3 regions of the Enterococcus sp. DJ147D b genome follow, and region 3 is predicted to be linked to each of the others. Evidence: predicted binding sites of a transcription regulator. Region 3 holds the regulator's gene; each other region holds the start of a gene.
The links. Region 3 encodes CtsR, which represses protease genes until heat stress. Its sites were predicted from a motif close to TTGGTCAAAAAAGGTCAAANA; they were not measured.
Positions count from the first base shown of each region.

Region 1 (6,101 bases), 1.2 Mb from region 3:
CTTCTGGAATCGTGCCTTCCGCTGTCACACCTTCTAACAATAGTTGTGAACCAATGTTACTTGTCATAATCAACACGGTATTTTTAAAGTCAACCACTCGCCCTTTGGAATCTGTTAAGCGCCCATCATCTAGCACTTGTAATAAAATATTAAAGACATCCGGATGTGCTTTTTCGATTTCATCAAGTAAAACAATCGTATATGGATTGCGACGAACGGCTTCAGTTAATTGACCGCCCTCTTCATAGCCAACATAACCTGGAGGCGCTCCGACTAATCGTGACACAGAATGTTTTTCCATATATTCACTCATATCGATTCGAACCATATGGTCTTCGGAATCAAACAAGTTTTCTGCCAGTGCTTTAGCTAATTCGGTCTTACCTACCCCAGTTGGTCCTAAAAATAAGAACGAGCCAAGTGGACGATTTGGATCTTGCAATCCAGCACGTGAACGAATAACTGCATCACTTACAGCATCCACTGCTTCATCTTGACCAATCACACGTTTATGCAATGTTTCATTTAGTTTGATTAGTTTTTCACGTTCACCTTCAACCAATTTGGTTACTGGAATACCTGTCAACCGACCAACCACTTGTGCGATTTCATTTTCAGTCACGGATTCTTGAACCATTTTGATATCATCATTTTTAGCTTTAGCTTCTAGTTCTTTTAATTCTTTTTCTAGTTGAGGAATTGTTCCATGACGTAAGACAGCCGCACGTTCTAAATCATAATTATTTTCTGCATCTTCTAATTCGTGTTTGGCTTTGTCGATTTCCGCACGCTTTGTTGAAACAGTATTTACTTCTTCTTTTTCTGTTTCCCATTGCATCTTCATCGCATTTGCTTCTTCACGTAAGTCCGCTAGTTCTTCTTGAAGATTTTTCAAACGTTTTTTACTTGCATCATCTGATTCTTTTTTCAAAGCTGCCTCTTCGATTTCTAATTGCATTAATCGACGAGTGACTTGGTCAAGTTCCGTAGGCATTGAGTTCATTTCAACACGAATCGTAGCACTTGCTTCATCAATTAAATCGATTGCTTTATCTGGTAAAAAACGATCTGTTATATAACGATCCGATAAAGTAGCAGCTGCAACCAGAGCATTGTCATGGATATTGACCCCATGGTGTATTTCAAATCGTTCTTTTAAACCACGTAAAATACTAATGGTGTCTTCAACAGTTGGTTCTTTCACCAACACTTTTTGGAAACGACGTTCCAAAGCTTTATCTTTTTCCATATATTGACGATATTCATCTAAAGTTGTTGCGCCGATCAAATGTAGTTCACCACGAGCAAGCATTGGTTTTAGTAAGTTTCCAGCGTCCATACTGCCTTCTGTTTTACCAGCCCCTACAATGTTATGAATTTCATCAATAAATAGGATGATTCTGCCTTCACTTTTTGTTACTTCTTTCAAAACAGCTTTCAATCGTTCTTCAAATTCACCGCGGAATTTTGCTCCTGCAATCAATGCGCCCATATCTAATGAAAAAATGGTTTTATCTTTCAAGTTTTCTGGAACATCTTTACGAACGATTCGTTGTGCTAAGCCTTCGACGATCGCAGTTTTACCAACCCCAGGCTCCCCAATCAAAACGGGGTTATTCTTTGTTTTTCGCGAAAGAATTCGGATCACATCTCGAATTTCTTCATCACGTCCGATGATTGGATCCATTTTGCCACTACGGACTTGTTGTACTAAGTCCACACCGTACTTTTCTAATGCTTTGTATTGTTCTTCTTGATTTTTTGAGGTCACTTTTTCCCCTCCTCGCATGTCTTCAATGTTTTTCCGAAGTTCTTTTTCTGTGATTCCTTGTTTAACTAAATAAGTTGTTAAAGGATAATGTTTTAATTTCATCAATGCTAGGATAACGATTTCTGTTGATAGAAATTCATCTCCAAAGCTTTCTTTTAATTGGTCTGCTTCATTTAACAAGCTAAATAAATTTTGACTTAAATTTTGACCATACTGAATATTCCCACCTGAAACACTTGGATATTCATCTAATAAGCGGTCAACTTCGCGTTCAAATTGATCAACGTCAACTCCCGCATCCGTATAGAAATTCCGTCCAAAATGACTTGGTTGTAAAAAGATCTTCCAAAGATGCGCAATATCAATTTCTTGATGTTTTCGCGTCACAGCAACTTGCTGTGCTTCTGCAATCGCTTCTTGAAGCGTAGTTGTCATTTTTTCAATATTCATATAAACTACCTCCTATATTGAAAGTTCAAGGATAATTGTTTCTTACTTATCAATCCTACAACAAACATTATACCCTTTTGGTCAACATTGGTCAAAGAATAAACTCTGACTTTTCAAAAAAAAATCTAAAAGTAAAAGAACAACTGAAACAGGTTCTCTACCTTTAGACTTTTTATATTTCTTCTCGGCTAGACTCACTGACTTTTTTTCGTCTAACCTCATTAATTTCTTGTTTGATGACTGCTCGTCGTTCAACTAGAACGTAGAACATGCCATAGATAAATGGTAATACAAATGAACTAAAGCGATACAACAATAACGAAGATACCGCATCAACGGTTCCAACAAGTGGACGGAATAATAACAAATACACAAATTCAAATGAACCAATCCCACCTGGAGTTGGCAAGACTCCTGCTAAGACTACAGAAAAACTAACAAAAGAAAATGTGAGTAAAAAGTCCACTGATGGGTGATTCTCAACTAGAGTCAAATAAGGAATAATGTACCAAAAGAGTAACTTAACTAAATTCCAAAAATAAATCCAGCCCAATGCTGTCCGATCTTTTACGATTGTTTGAACTGTTTCGCGTAACGAATAAATCTGGATATTCCAATTATCAACTAATGCTCGTGTCTTGTTTCGTTTACACAGTCGATTAGCTAGTTTTACAAACAATACTTGGACATTGAGACTTATTGATAAAACTAACAAAGCACTCACAATAACAATTGTTAAAATGATTCCTGCTAAAATAAAAGGGATCATTTTTGGTGCTTTCGTATAAAACAATGAAAATTGGATCAATAAGCCGATTACTGCGTAGGTGATGACTGCCATCTTGTACATAATCATGTGTAAAGCTGTTACCCCTACCCCTTGCGAAAACCGCATCCCTTTTTTGTTATAAAAATAGACTTCAGAAATCAAGGTTCCTGTACCAAAAGAAACAATTCGATAAAATGCCACGTAGCAGGAAGTCCAAAAACCATCCTTCGTTGAAAACTCTGGAGCAAAAGGCCTCGCAATTTCTTTAATGGAACGACCTTCCGCTATCTGGTAAATTGTTCCCAACAAAAGAACACCAAGTAATACAACAAAACTTGTTGATAATAATTCTGCTAAAATGTCTGCTAATGAATGTTGAATCAAATAGTAGATGATGCCAAGAATCAATAATAATAATAGTAAGTTTAAAAATAATTTCGTTTTTGTTCGTTTATTCGACATCCGTTACTCCTTAATGGAAAAAATAAATCAAAATTACATCAACAATCACACCTGCAGTAAAGCCAATCGTGAATTTTTTCTTTAATGTCTTATGGCGAAAAACTTTACGAGCAATCAATCCTCCCAATCCACCACCAAGCAGGCTAACAAAAATCAAATTGCTTTCAGGAACGCGCCATGCGCCAACTCTTGCTTGGTGTTTATCATAGCCCATCAAACAAAACAAATACAAATTAACAATAATCAAATAGAACCATAAAGGGTTGTGTATCAAAACTTCCATCTTTTCTCCTTTTCAAATCGTACTTTTTAAGATTACCCTAAACTACTATTGAATGTAAAGGCTATTTATTGATTGGTACATAAACAGTCAACCCTTTTGGTACCACTGTCATCTTAATTGGTAAATCATCTGTCGTGTCTCCATCTGTTCGCGTGCCTACTTTCTTTTCACTGTCAAGCTGTAATTCACTCGTTGTGTAATAATCAATTCCCGGAACAGTGTAGAATTTTCCTCGAATAATCCGTGGTAAATAAAAGATGTAAGAAAAGAAATTCAATTTAGGAATGATCGTCACGTGAAATTTCCCATCATCAGGGCTTGCTAAATCATCAAAATTTGTATATCCACCTACTGAGTTCGTCATGGTAACCGTTAGTAGTTGCGCTTTTTGTTCCCATTTTTTGTCATCTGTTTGGATTTTTAAACGGTAGCGACGTTTTTGCACGACCAGTTTAATGAATCGTTTAGCAAATGCCCACGGCCCAAATTTTTGCTTTTCTTCTTGGCTCACACGCATTGCTGTATCAGCTAATAAGCCAACTGTTAACGTTGAGATAATGACTGAATCGTTGACCGTTCCGTAATCTATAGCTCTCGTCTGTGCTGCTAAAATGACATCAGCAGCTACTTCTTTTTCTAAAGGAATTTCTAATACGCGAGCGAGATTGTTCACCGTTCCTCCTGGTAACAAACCAATATGATAATTTCCGATTGTTTTTTTAAAAGCTTTAACAATATGATGAATCGTTCCGTCACCACCAATGATAACCAATGTATCTGCATCAAAAGATTCAGCTTTTTCAATCAATGTTTCATCACGAATTTCAGGTCCAGTTTGAGTTAACCGAACGTCTAAATCGGGCTGTTTGTTCTTCGCATATTGTTGAAACCATTTAGCCAACTCCTCTCCTTCATCTTTTCCTGAACTTTTGTTATAAAAAACTAGTAAATTTTTCATAGTTATCCCCACCTTCTACTCTATTTTACTTTTTTTTGCCAAAAATGAAAAAAATTGCGATTGTTGATGTGACTTTTATTAACAAACTTGAATAAGGTAGCTTCAACAGCACACAAAAAAGGTTGGGACAAATGATTCACTCACTTGTCTCAACCTTTTAAAAAAATTTTTGATGTCTTCAATTGATATCAAAAATTGTTTGTTACTTTTTTGTATTTAACTCAGCAATTTTTACAATTACATCAGTTGCTTTTTCCATCACTTGTAACGAAACAAATTCGAAACGTCCGTGCATATTTTCGCCACCGGCAAAAATATTTGGTGTTGGGATACCCATATAAGAAATTTTTGAGCCATCTGTTCCACCACGAACGGGTTCAATCACAGGCTTGATGTCTAAATCCAACATTGCTTGTTTAGCTAGTTCAACAATACTCATATCTTTTTCGATGATTTCTTTCATATTGTAGTATTGATCAAACATGTCCACCTTGATTCGTTCTTGATCAAATGCTTGATTCATTTTTTCTTGAATGCTTGAAATCAAAGCTTTACGTGCTTCAAATTTTTCACGATTGTGGTCGCGGATAATATAACTCATTGTAGCTTCTTCTGGGTTACCAGTTAGTGCCATTAAGTGGAAGAAACCTTCATAACCATCTGTTTTTTCAGGAACTTCATCTGCAGGAAGCTGGTTGTGAAAATCAATAGCTAATTGTAAAGCATTGATCATTGTATCTTTCGCTGTTCCAGGGTGAACATTTTTTCCAAAAATCGTTAGGTTCGCTTGAGCTGCACTAAATGTTTCATATTGCAATTCCCCCAATGGACCTCCGTCAATCGTATAAGCAAAATCTACATTAAACTGATCAACATCAAACTTATCTGCGCCGACACCAATTTCTTCGTCAGGACCAAATGCTACTTTGATTTCGCCATGTGGAATCGTCGGATTTTTAAGCAAGATTTCCATAGCTGTCATGATTTCAGCAATCCCTGCTTTATCATCCGCACCAAGCAATGTACTGCCGTCTGTTGTAATCAATGTCTGTCCTTCATAATTTTTCAAGTTGGGAAAATCTTTGGTATTCAACGTGTATTGTCCTGCTTCGTCCAAAACGATCGTTGACTCACCATCATAATTTTCAATGATTTGTGGATTAACACCAACTGCATTGAAATCTGCCGTATCCATGTGGGAAATAAAGCCTATTGAACGAACAGGATAATCTACATTACTGGGTAAAGTTCCCATTACAAATCCATTTTCCTCATTGTAAAAAACATCAGATAGGCCTAGTTCTTCTAATTCTTTTTTGAGTTCTTGTGCAAAAGCAATTTGCGTAGCTGTTGAAGGTGTTGCTGTACTTGTTGCATCTGAGCGTGTTTCAGTTTTCACATATTTTAA
Region 1 covers NZ_CM177104.1:1,151,199-1,157,299, reverse strand. The annotation lists gene clpB (ATP-dependent chaperone ClpB) at 1-2,221, opposite strand, end outside; gene AC4BD1_RS05550 (lysylphosphatidylglycerol synthase transmembrane domain-containing protein) at 2,394-3,452, opposite strand; gene AC4BD1_RS05545 (DUF1294 domain-containing protein) at 3,463-3,735, opposite strand; gene AC4BD1_RS05540 (diacylglycerol/lipid kinase family protein) at 3,797-4,693, opposite strand; gene pepT (peptidase T) at 4,896-6,101, opposite strand, start outside.
Region 1: a site for CtsR is predicted at 2,299-2,319, ahead of clpB (ATP-dependent chaperone ClpB). Genes of this name have one in related genera too.

Region 2 (6,101 bases), 610 kb from region 3:
ACTTGTATCTTTTGTCTTCGGGTATCCAGTTAGTTGGTTTAATCGTGATCATGTTTGCAGCTAGTCGTATACCAGGCATTCTAGTAGGGGCTTTTATTTCAGCAATTGGTTATGGCGTGAAAGAAAGTATTTATTTTTCTATGCAAGCAGATTCAGTTGATTTTGGGGAATGGAAGACAGGGATCAATGTCTCTGGTTCTCTTTCAGCGATCAATGGCTTTTTAGGAAAAGTAGCACAGGCAATTTCTGGTGGACTAGCAAGTGGCTTGTTAGCTTGGGGAATGTATCAGCCCGGAGCAGCTGTGCAAACTGAACGAACAATTTTTGCCATCCAAGCAATGTATCTTTATGTCCCAATATTCTTGATTATTTGTTCGATAGTAACCATGCTATTTTATCATTTAGATACAATTTATCCGCAAATAAAAGCTGATTTAGAGCAAAAGAAAGTTATTGAAGCCCAAAACAAAAAAGCATCATGAGTAAGTTAAAACAAAACAGTCAGGACTTAGTTCTGACTGTTTTTTGTAATGAATAAAGCCATAAGAATAGCCTGGATAGCAAAAAGAAAACGGCGTATCGATTTAGAGTTCCTAAATTTATTTACTAACTTTTGAAAAAATGATTTTTGACTGATTGGTACAAAAATGATAAACTAAAAAAATAGTACGGAATGAAAGGAACGAATTAGTATGAATGAAACCATTGATTTATTACAAAAGCATGTTTCTGTTCGACAATTTTCAGATAAAAAAATGTCAGAGGCGCAAGTGAAAGAATTGATTCTTTCTGCTCAAGCAGCTTCCTCATCCAGTTTTTTGCAAGCATATTCGATTATCGGAATCGAAGAGGAAGAGCTCAAAAGAAAAATTGCTCGATTAGCGGGCAACCAACCATTTATTGCTGAAGGCAGTCACTTTTTTATCTTTTGCGCAGATATGCAAAGACTAAATAAATTAGCTAAAAAAAGGAATGTTGATATTCAACTGACACTCGAAGGAATAGATGCTACTTTAGTAGGGACGGTAGATGCGAGCTTAGCTGCCCAAAACATGACAATAGCAGCAGAATCAATGGGGATGGGCGTATGTTACATTGGGGGAATCCGTGACGCCATCGTAGAAATTTCTGAAATGCTGGAATTACCAGAATATGTTTTCCCGATCTTTGGATTAGTTATCGGTTATCCTAAAGTACGAAATGACTTGAAGCCTAGAATGCCGATTACAGGTATTTATCATGTCAATAAATACAATAATGAGACAGACCGAGTCGTGGATGAATATGAAGAACAAACAAAAAATTATTATGCCCATCGAACAAGTGGTGCTAAGAAACATTCTTGGGCTGAAAGTGTCTTAAGTAGTCTAAAAAGATTACCAAGAACGGAAACGAAACCTTTCCTAAATCAACAAGGCATGGCTAAAAAATAAATTTTGATCAGAAATGGTAGGTGACTCTTTTTATGACAGGAAGACCAAGAAAATGTAGCAAAGAAGAATTAATTGAAAAGGCGATGAATGAATTTTGGGCACGTGGGTATGAGGCATGTTCCACTGATCATTTGTGTCGGAAGATCGGAGTCGGTAAAGGTAGTTTTTACAACGCGTTTGAAACTAAACATGCACTATATGTTGAAACGCTGAAATATTACCATGAACTTTGGTTGGAAGAACAAATTGCGCTCTTGTCGCAGCCAATCGCGCTCAAGCAACGGTTAGAAAATTTATTGAATTGGGCAGTAGCAGTGGATTTTGGTGATCAAAGACAAGGATGCTACCTGATCAATGCAGCTATAGAACGGGGAAAAACGGATGAAGCCGTTGTTCACTGGACCAAAAAACATGTGGATGTATTAGGGCAAAAAATCCAGCTGGAAATTCAACGTAGTATAGATGAGAAGGAATTAAACACAGCTAAAACTGCAACAGAATTAACAACGATGTTTCTAACGAGTTATTATGGCTTGCGAACATTAAATGCGTCTGTTCAAAGTGAAGAAATGGCGAAAACGATCGTAGCAAATGCCATGGCAGCTTTTTGAGTGAGCATGCAATGTGTGAGTGAATCATTTTCTTGCCAGACTGTTAATAACGAATGTCACCGAAACGCTCTTATATAAAGAAAAGTAGCCCGAAAAATACGGAGCAAGAGAAATATCACTTCAGATCAAGTGTTTAGGAAAAAATTTATCTAAAAAAGAACCAGCCTTATTAACGATAAGGCTGGTTCTTTTTGTGTCTTTTCAATTATAAGAAATTCTATCACTGATCAAAGTTAAATCGTGCTGGTCTATTAGCCGTTTATTTCAAAGCAGAGTTGTTTTCCATTACTTCATCGATCAAGCCATAATCTTTTGCTTGCTGAGCAGTCATATAATTGTCACGATCAGTATCTTTTTCGATGACTTCAAGTGGTTGACCTGTACGTTCAGCTAAGATTTTGTTTAAGCGTTCACGAGTTTGTAAAATGTGGCGTGCAGCAATTTCAATTTCAGTTGCTTGACCTTGTGCGCCACCAAGTGGTTGGTGAATCATGATTTCTGCATTTGGCAAAGCAAAACGTTTGCCTTTTGTACCAGCGGTTAGTAAGAAGCTACCCATTGAAGCAGCCATCCCCATAACGATTGTTTGGACATCTGCTTTGACAAAGTTCATTGTGTCATAAATGGCCATACCTGCTGTCACAGATCCACCTGGAGAGTTGATATAAAGATAAATATCTTTTTCAGAGTCTTGAGCATCAAGGAAAAGCAATTGTGCAATGATCGAATTTGCAAGATCATCTGTTACTTGTCCACTCAACATGATGATACGGTCTTTTAATAGACGAGAATAAATATCGTAGGCTCTTTCACCACGAGATGATTGTTCGATAACTGTAGGAATTAAATTCATTCTAAATTTCCTCCTTAAAATTCTTTCAAAGTTAGTGTAACACAAAGTGTTCTTAAATACCTAAGAAGAAGTATACCTTTTTGGTCAACAAAGGTCAAATGAAAAAACTTCGACAAATTGGTCGAAGAAAGACTTCTTTATGTTATGATAAAAAGAGAACAGAAACAAGGAGGAGCAATAGATTTGGAAGTGGGAATCATAGGTTTTATCGGCGTTCTTTTGGGTGCAGTGGTTGTCTATCTTGGCATGGCAATCCAGATGCGCCATTTAGAAAATAAAGAAACACGTCGACGTGAATTAGAACTAAAGGTCAAAGAAATTGAAACGTTGAATCAATTGAATAAGAAAATCAATGAGATTTTGCAAAAACGTTCCACTCTAATGGAAGAGTATGTCAGCTTTGACGCATTTGATGACTGCTACATCACGATTGACGATTTTGCTTATTTGCAATCATATGCGACACAAAATAATTTTTATTTACCTAACTATATTTTAGATGAATTGTTCAAAACAATTGCCCATCGAAAAGTAATTCTTTCACCTGATGAAACAATGAAAGTAGGTGGATATGCGTATAAAGGTGGTCGTGTCATTTTAGAAAACTTTAGTGATAATTTGACTGAGATGATCAACGAGAAAAAACTACAATTAAAAAATCTGACGAAACAACCAATCGGTTTTTTTTCAAAAGATGACGTGTGGAGCTAACTAGAAAATCAATGAGCAGCAGAACCTTGACGAGAGTCAGGGTTCTTTTTTGTTGCAGATAGAAAATCTTTCTTAAAAGATTGGTTCAGCTTGGTATGATGGATGCGTTTAGCAACAAATTTATTTATGAGCTTTTTAAAGTAAAAAATCGAAAAAATGCGTAGCTATATATAAACAGCGAGAGTTCTTTGAAGTACTTGTTCCTTGTTCAGCTAGGGTCAGTGCTTGAGCTAGAACTTCTTCCATATGTTACAATAGTACTCGATTGGAGTGAATGAATATGGTACAGATTTACGCACATCGCGGGAGTAGCGGAACACATCCTGAAAATACATTGCCAGCATTTGCCGAAGCAGTTCGTGTTGGTTCAGATGGAATCGAGTTAGACGTTCATCTTAGTGCAGATGGCCAAATAGTTGTGATGCATGATGAAGAAGTGGATCGAACAACAAATGGTAAAGGATTACTTCGCGAAAAAACGTTGGAAGAAATCAAAAAGTTGAACGCCGGTAGTTGGTTTAGCAAAGATTTTTCTGCGGCAAAAGTGCCAACTTTAAAAGAGGTACTGAACCTTTTGCTCCAAAAAAACTACCGCGGTGTATTAATGATCGAATTAAAGACAGATAAGTATGAATATCCTCAAATTGAGGATAAAGTTTCTGCCTTGTTGCAACAGTCTTGGCCGTTTGAACATGGGTATTGCAGTTTCAACCTTGCTTCTCTAGAGCGCATGGCGAAACTAGAACCCGGTGTTCAATTAGATGTTTTAACAGGGACTTCAAAAAATAAAATCATGTACGCAAAGGAAAACGAATTTATCGAAGGTGTTCATCCCAAAAAGACTTGGTTGCAAGAACAATCTGGACAAGTAGGAATGTTTGATAAACCTATTCGACCATGGACAATCAATACAGAAGAAGAAATCAATTGGTGCTATGGACTTGGAGTGACAGGAATCATTACTGATTATCCTGAGAGAGCCATTCGCCTGAAACAATTTATGAAAAAGTAGGATGCTTATGAAAAAAGTATTAGTAATTGTTGGCCCAACGGCTGTTGGTAAAACAGCTTTGAGCATTGAATTAGCAAAAAAATTTAATGGGGAAATCATTAGTGGTGATTCCTTGCAAGTGTACCAAAAACTAGACATTGGAACAGCGAAGGTCACCAAAAAAGAAATGGCTGGCGTACCACATCATTTGATTGATGTGATCGAGCCGACGCAACGTTACTCAGTTGCTGATTTTCAGCAGTCTGCTAGACAATTGATTACTGAAATCACGGCTAGAGGTCATTTGCCAATTATTGCAGGGGGCACAGGATTGTATATTCAGTCTTTACTTTATGATTATCAATTGGGTGCTGCAGATAAGCAACAAGATGAAACCAAACTAGTTCGCCAAAAATACGAAACATTTGCTGATGAATATGGAAAAGAGGCTTTGTGGAGGATGCTTAAAGAAAAAGATCCAGAAGCTGCAGAAAAAATTCATTGGAACAATCAGCGAAAAGTTGTCCGGGCGCTGGAAGTTTTAGAAACAACTGGATTCAGCATTACTGCCCCAAAAGAACAACCAAAACAATTATACGATTATTACATGATTGGCTTGGATACCAACCGGGAGAAGCTTTATGAACGAATCAATTTACGAGTGGATCTGATGCTAAAAGCTGGTTTGGAGGATGAGGCACATTTTGTTTATCAATTAGGTGATACACAAGCAAGTCAAGGAATTGGGTACAAAGAATTTTTTCCTTATTTTAACGGACAGGGTTCTTTAGCAGAAGTCGTAGAACAAATTAAACAAAATTCCAGACGTTATGCAAAACGACAACTTACTTGGTTTAGAAATCGACTAACTGCTCAGTGGTTTGATTTAATAGAGCAGCCTGAGGAACAACAAGTAATTGAAACGGAAATTCAAAAATGGCTGGAGGAATCACAATGATTGAAGAGAAAGAAAAAGTGGTGGTTGTCGGGGTTGAAACGGAAAAAAATCAACATTATTTTGCAGAATCAATGAAAGAATTGATTCAACTGACGAAAACTGCAGCAGGAGAAGTGGTTTTTTCGCTTACACAAAAAAGACCGCAAGTTGATCGCCAAACATTGATTGGTAAAGGAAAATTAGAAGAATTAGTCCAGCAAGCAACTGCTTATGAAGCAGATTTAATCATTTTTAACCATGAGCTAACGCCACGACAAAGTCAAATCATTTCGGATACCGTAGGATTACCGGTTATCGACCGAGTACAATTGATTTTAGATATTTTTGCGATGCGCGCACGTTCAAGAGAAGGCAAACTGCAAGTAGAGCTGGCACAGCTTGAATATTTGTTGCCACGATTGGTGGGGCAAGGGAAGACTTTGTCTCGTTTAGGCGGGGGAATTGGAACAAGAGGGCCTGGTGAAACAAAACTGGAAACGGATCGTCGCCATATTCGCAACAAAATCTATGCAGTCAAACGTGAACTGAAAGAAGTTGAAGCACA
Region 2 covers NZ_CM177104.1:1,927,916-1,934,016, reverse strand. The annotation lists gene AC4BD1_RS09120 (MFS transporter) at 1-482, shown strand, start outside; gene nfsA (oxygen-insensitive NADPH nitroreductase) at 693-1,433, shown strand; gene AC4BD1_RS09110 (TetR/AcrR family transcriptional regulator) at 1,466-2,044, shown strand; gene clpP (ATP-dependent Clp endopeptidase proteolytic subunit ClpP) at 2,304-2,897, opposite strand; gene AC4BD1_RS09100 (hypothetical protein) at 3,081-3,608, shown strand; gene AC4BD1_RS09095 (glycerophosphodiester phosphodiesterase) at 3,889-4,620, shown strand; gene miaA (tRNA (adenosine(37)-N6)-dimethylallyltransferase MiaA) at 4,628-5,557, shown strand; gene hflX (GTPase HflX) at 5,554-6,101, shown strand, end outside.
Region 2: a site for CtsR is predicted at 2,978-2,998, ahead of clpP (ATP-dependent Clp endopeptidase proteolytic subunit ClpP). Genes of this name have one in related genera too.

Region 3 (6,101 bases):
CCAAGCGACTGTTTATCAAAAACACAGGTCTCTGCAAAATCGTAAGATGAAGTATAGGGGCTGACGCCTGCCCGGTGCTGGAAGGTTAAGAGGAGTGCTTAGCGTAAGCGAAGGTACGAATTGAAGCCCCAGTAAACGGCGGCCGTAACTATAACGGTCCTAAGGTAGCGAAATTCCTTGTCGGGTAAGTTCCGACCCGCACGAAAGGCGTAACGATTTGGGCACTGTCTCAACGAGAGACTCGGTGAAATTTTAGTACCTGTGAAGATGCAGGTTACCCGCGACAGGACGGAAAGACCCCATGGAGCTTTACTGTAGTTTGATATTGAGTGTCTGTACCGCATGTACAGGATAGGTAGGAGCCGTAGAAATCGGAACGCTAGTTTCGATGGAGGCGCTGGTGGGATACTACCCCTGCGTTATGGCCACTCTAACCCGCACCACTAATCGTGGTGGGAGACAGTGTCAGATGGGCAGTTTGACTGGGGCGGTCGCCTCCTAAAAGGTAACGGAGGCGCCCAAAGGTTCCCTCAGAATGGTTGGAAATCATTCGAAGAGTGTAAAGGCAGAAGGGAGCTTGACTGCGAGACCAACAAGTCGAGCAGGGACGAAAGTCGGGCTTAGTGATCCGGTGGTTCCGCATGGAAGGGCCATCGCTCAACGGATAAAAGCTACCCTGGGGATAACAGGCTTATCTCCCCCAAGAGTCCACATCGACGGGGAGGTTTGGCACCTCGATGTCGGCTCGTCGCATCCTGGGGCTGTAGTCGGTCCCAAGGGTTGGGCTGTTCGCCCATTAAAGCGGCACGCGAGCTGGGTTCAGAACGTCGTGAGACAGTTCGGTCCCTATCCGTCGCGGGCGTTGGAAATTTGAGAGGAGCTGTCCTTAGTACGAGAGGACCGGGATGGACTTACCGCTGGTGTACCAGTTGTTCTGCCAAGGGCATTGCTGGGTAGCTATGTAGGGAAGGGATAAACGCTGAAAGCATCTAAGTGTGAAGCCCACCTCAAGATGAGATTTCCCATTTCTTTAAGAAAGTAAGATCCCTGAGAGATGATCAGGTAGATAGGTCAGAAGTGGAAGTACAGTGATGTATGGAGCGGACTGATACTAATCGATCGAGGACTTAACCAAGAATGGTAAAAGAAAAAACTCGGAAGAGTTTGAGATTACTTCAAATCCAGTTTTGAGTGAGCAAAAGCAAACTCAATAAGATAACACCACAGTGTGGTGGCGATAGCGAGAAGGATACACCTGTAACCATGCCGAACACAGAAGTTAAGCTTCTTAGCGCCGATTGTAGTGAGGGGTTGCCCCTTGTGAGAGTAGGACGTCGCCACGCTTAAGTTATCAATGGAGGTTTAGCTCAGCTGGGAGAGCATCTGCCTTACAAGCAGAGGGTCAGCGGTTCGAACCCGTTAACCTCCATATGAGCCGTTAGCTCAGTTGGTAGAGCATCTGACTTTTAATCAGAGGGTCACAGGTTCGAGCCCTGTACGGCTCATATTTTTGCGGGTGTGGCGGAATTGGCAGACGCACTAGATTTAGGATCTAGCGCCTTACGGCGTGGGGGTTCAAGTCCCTTCACCCGCATTATATGAATATATCTATTCAAGCCGGCTTAGCTCAGTTGGTAGAGCATCTGATTTGTAATCAGAGGGTCGAGGGTTCAAATCCTTTAGCCGGCATCAAGTTTATGCGGAAATAGCTCAGTGGTAGAGCACCACCTTGCCAAGGTGGGGGTCGCGGGTTCGAACCCCGTTTTCCGCTTTGCCATTATCAAAACGCCGGGGTGGCGGAACTGGCAGACGCACAGGACTTAAAATCCTGCGGTGAGTGATCACCGTACCGGTTCGATTCCGGTCCTCGGCATTAACACATATGCGCCCATAGCTCAACTGGATAGAGTGTTTGACTACGGATCAAAAGGTTAGGGGTTCGACTCCTCTTGGGCGCGTAGTCTTTTTATTTTTTCGGGAAGTAGCTCAGCTTGGTAGAGCACTTGGTTTGGGACCAAGGGGTCGCAGGTTCGAATCCTGTCTTCCCGATTTTTTTATTGATTTTTTGTTGAATTCGTTTTATAATTTTTATAAATTGAATATGCGCCCATAGCTCAACTGGATAGAGTGTTTGACTACGGATCAAAAGGTTAGGGGTTCGACTCCTCTTGGGCGCGTTAATACGGAATAGTTTATTCCGTATTTTTTTTGGTTTAAAATGGTATTTTATTGAAACTTTTATTAACTAAAGGCATTCTCCTTTCATTCTTTGTTTAAATTAGCTATAATTAAGGTCAATATTAGTCAAAGGGAATGAAGAAGATGGCACATCAAAATACCTCGGATTTAATTGAGTCATATATAAAAAAAATTTTAGAAGAAAATGAAATGATTGAGATTCGAAGGATTGAAATGGCAGACCTCTTTAACTGCGTTCCTTCGCAAATAAATTATGTTATAAACACTCGCTTTACTATTCAACGCGGTTATTTAGTAGAAAGTAAACGCGGCGGTGGTGGCTATATTAGAATTGCAAAAGTTCGAATTTCTGACAAGAGACATATGTTAGACCAAATTAATCAGCTATTTGATGAAACAATCAGTGAAAAAGATTCATTTTCAATTATCCAAAAATTATATGAGGATAAAATGATTACAAAAAAAGAAGGAAATTTAATGCTTAGTGCTATTGCAAAAAGCACTCTAAATTACAGTGACCTGGAAGGTCATATTCGTGCTAGAATTCTACGAGCTTTTTTAGAACGGTTAAGTTATGAAGATGGGAAGTGAAGATTGATGGAAGAACTTTTTAATGAACGGGCCCAAGTAGTCTTGGAAATCGCACAAGATGAAGCAAAAAGATTAAAACACCAATCTGTTAGTTCTGAGCATATTTTATTAGCTTTAGTTTTAGAACCTAATGGAATTGCTGGGAAAGTTTTACGTGAGTTAGGCGTAAATGAAACAGATATTTATGAAGAAATTGAACATTTAATTGGTTATGGTGGCGTAAATAAGTATGTAGAAGGAATTTATCTTCCATACTCACCACGAATGAAACAAGTTTTTGCACTAGCAAATAGCGAAGCAAAAAAAATGAATATTCAAAAAATAGGTACAGAACAAATTTTATCTAGTTTGTTGAAAGATGAGAGTATTATGGCTACACGTATTCTTATTAACTTAGGAGTAGATGTTGCTACTGTTCGTCAAATGCTTAAACGAAAAATGGGCATGAATGAAGGTCTTAAAAATAATGCTAGTCGTCGCAGAAATCCACAAGACAAGCGCCAAACTGTTAAAGGAACACCAACTTTAGACTCGTTAGCTCGCGATTTAACCAAACTAGCTAAAGAAAATAAATTAGATCCTGTTGTAGGTCGTTCAAAAGAAGTAAAAAGAGTAATCCAAGTATTAAGTCGACGAACAAAAAATAATCCAGTCCTTGTTGGGGAACCAGGTGTAGGTAAAACAGCTATCGCCGAAGGATTGGCTCAGAAAATTATTCTAGGTGAAGTACCTGAAGAAATGCGTTCAAAACGTTTGATGATGTTAGATATGGGTTCTTTAGTAGCAGGAACAAAATATCGTGGTGAATTTGAAGATCGTATGAAGAAAGTAATTGATGAAATTTACAATGATGGTCAAGTTATTTTGTTCATTGATGAGTTGCATACACTGATAGGTGCAGGTGGTGCGGAAGGCGCAATTGATGCATCAAATATTTTAAAACCAGCGTTAGCGCGTGGTGAGCTTCAAACAATTGGCGCGACAACTTTAGATGAATACCAAAAATATATTGAAAAAGATTCTGCTTTAGAAAGACGTTTTGCGCGTATTCAAGTCGATGAACCTTCAACTGAAGAAGCAGAAGAAATTTTGCGAGGTCTACGTTCACGTTATGAAGAGCATCATGGTGTAGCAATTACAGACGAAGCTTTGCGTGCCGCCGTTACTCTTTCTGTTCGCTACATCAATTCAAGGCAACTTCCAGATAAGGCAATTGATTTGATTGATGAATCTGCAGCAAAAGTTCGGTTAGATCAAACAAGTGATGTAAGCGAGACTACAGTAGTTAAAGCTGAGATTGAGCGTTTGGTTATTGAGAAAGAAAGAGCCATTCAGAAACAAGATTTTGAAACCGCGGCCCTTTTGCGTAATAAAGAAAAGAAAGCTACACAAAAACTTGAAAAACTTTTATTGATTGAAGAAAAAAATACGAATGGTTATGCCAATCGAGTGACTGATGAAGATGTCGCAACAGTAGTTTCTGAATGGACAGGCGTTCCATTACAGCAACTGGAGAAAAAAGAAAGCGAACGTTTATTAGAATTAGAAGCATTATTACATGAACGAGTAGTAGGACAAGATGAAGCGGTTAAAGCAGTTTCTAGAGCAATCCGTCGTGCACGAAGTGGTTTGAAAGATCCACAACGACCGATTGGTTCATTCATGTTTCTTGGGCCAACAGGTGTCGGGAAAACAGAACTTGCAAAAGCATTATCTGAAGTGATGTTTGGTAGCGAAGAATCATTAATTCGTGTAGATATGTCTGAATTTATGGAAAAATATAGTACTAGTCGTTTGATTGGCTCGCCTCCAGGATATGTTGGTTATGATGAAGGTGGACAATTAACAGAAAAAATTCGTCAAAAACCCTATTCAGTTATCTTGTTAGATGAAGTTGAAAAAGCACATCCAGATGTTTTTAATTTACTATTGCAAGTACTTGATGATGGTCATTTGACAGATTCTAAGGGAAGAAAAGTTGATTTTAGAAATACAATTCTAATTATGACATCGAACATTGGTGCGACACAAATTAGAGAAGAAAAAAATGTCGGATTTAATGTCCAAGATGTAACGAAAGATCATAAAGCAATGCAAAAAAGAATCTTAGAAGAATTAAAGAAAGCTTTTCGCCCCGAATTCTTGAACAGAATTGATGAAACAGTAGTCTTCCACTCTCTGAACAAAGAAGAAATTCGTGAAATTGTTCAAATTATGAGCAAAGCGATTGTAAAACGTTTAGCAGACCAAGACATTGAAGTGAAAATTACCCAAGCAGCGATTGATATCATTGGTAAAGCTGGTTTTGATCCAGAGTATGGTGCTCGTCCAATCCGTCGTGCACTTCAAAAAGAAGTTGAAGATCGATTAAGTGAAGCTTTGCTTAGTGGAGAAATTCATCTAGGTGATCGAGTAACTATTGGTGGTTCAAAAGGAAAAATCACTTTGAATGTTAGAGAACCAAAAATTAAAAAGGAAATCGTTTCTGTCTGAATTTAACTTTGATAAATGGCACAAAAATCAATTTTGATTTTTGTGCCATTTTTTACTGTTTAACTAAAGACCAAAATATATTTTCGAAAATCCAACTTTAAATATAAGGACTATTGGAAAGTTTTTAGACCTATGCTACTATTATGAGGTTGTAGAAGGAGGTAACTATGATCGAAATCATAACTACTGTTGAATCATTTAATCAAGCAGAAGAATTATTAAACGCTGGAGTTGACACTTTATATTTTGGAGAAGAACAATTCGGTTTACGTTTGCCCGCTTCATTTACTAGAAATGAACAGCGCGAATTAGTTGAATTAGCACATAAATATGGAAAAAAAGCGAATATCGCTGTCAACGGCATTATTCATCCTGAAAAAATGAAGAAAGTGCCAGAATATCTTCAATTTTTAAAAGAAATTGGAACAGATGTCATTACAGTAGGCGACACTGGAATTATTTATACGATGAAGAAAAATCCAGAGTTACGTTTGCCATTTGTCTATGATGGCGAAACACTTGTAACGAGCTCACGCCAAATCAATTTTTGGAGTAAAAAAGGAGCAGTTGGTGCAGTTTTATCGAGGGAAGTTCCTTTTGATGAAATGAAATCGATGGCAGAATCACTAGTAGTTCCAACAGAAATTTTAGTATACGGAGCAACTTGTATCCATCAATCCAAACGACCATTATTACAAAATTATTATAATTACACACAACAAACAGAGGAAGTTGGACGTGAAAGAGGTCTTTTCATTTCTGAACCTAAAAAAGAAGAAACTCACTATTCGATTTATGAGGATAGTCACGGTACACAT
Region 3 covers NZ_CM177104.1:2,539,550-2,545,650, reverse strand. The annotation lists rRNA gene AC4BD1_RS12060 (23S ribosomal RNA) at 1-1,135, shown strand, start outside; rRNA gene rrf (5S ribosomal RNA) at 1,228-1,343, shown strand; tRNA gene AC4BD1_RS12050 (tRNA-Val) at 1,357-1,429, shown strand; tRNA gene AC4BD1_RS12045 (tRNA-Lys) at 1,433-1,505, shown strand; tRNA gene AC4BD1_RS12040 (tRNA-Leu) at 1,513-1,594, shown strand; tRNA gene AC4BD1_RS12035 (tRNA-Thr) at 1,617-1,689, shown strand; tRNA gene AC4BD1_RS12030 (tRNA-Gly) at 1,700-1,771, shown strand; tRNA gene AC4BD1_RS12025 (tRNA-Leu) at 1,788-1,873, shown strand; tRNA gene AC4BD1_RS12020 (tRNA-Arg) at 1,885-1,958, shown strand; tRNA gene AC4BD1_RS12015 (tRNA-Pro) at 1,976-2,049, shown strand; tRNA gene AC4BD1_RS12010 (tRNA-Arg) at 2,104-2,177, shown strand; gene AC4BD1_RS12005 (CtsR family transcriptional regulator) at 2,323-2,790, shown strand; gene AC4BD1_RS12000 (ATP-dependent Clp protease ATP-binding subunit) at 2,797-5,283, shown strand; gene AC4BD1_RS11995 (peptidase U32 family protein) at 5,451-6,101, shown strand, end outside.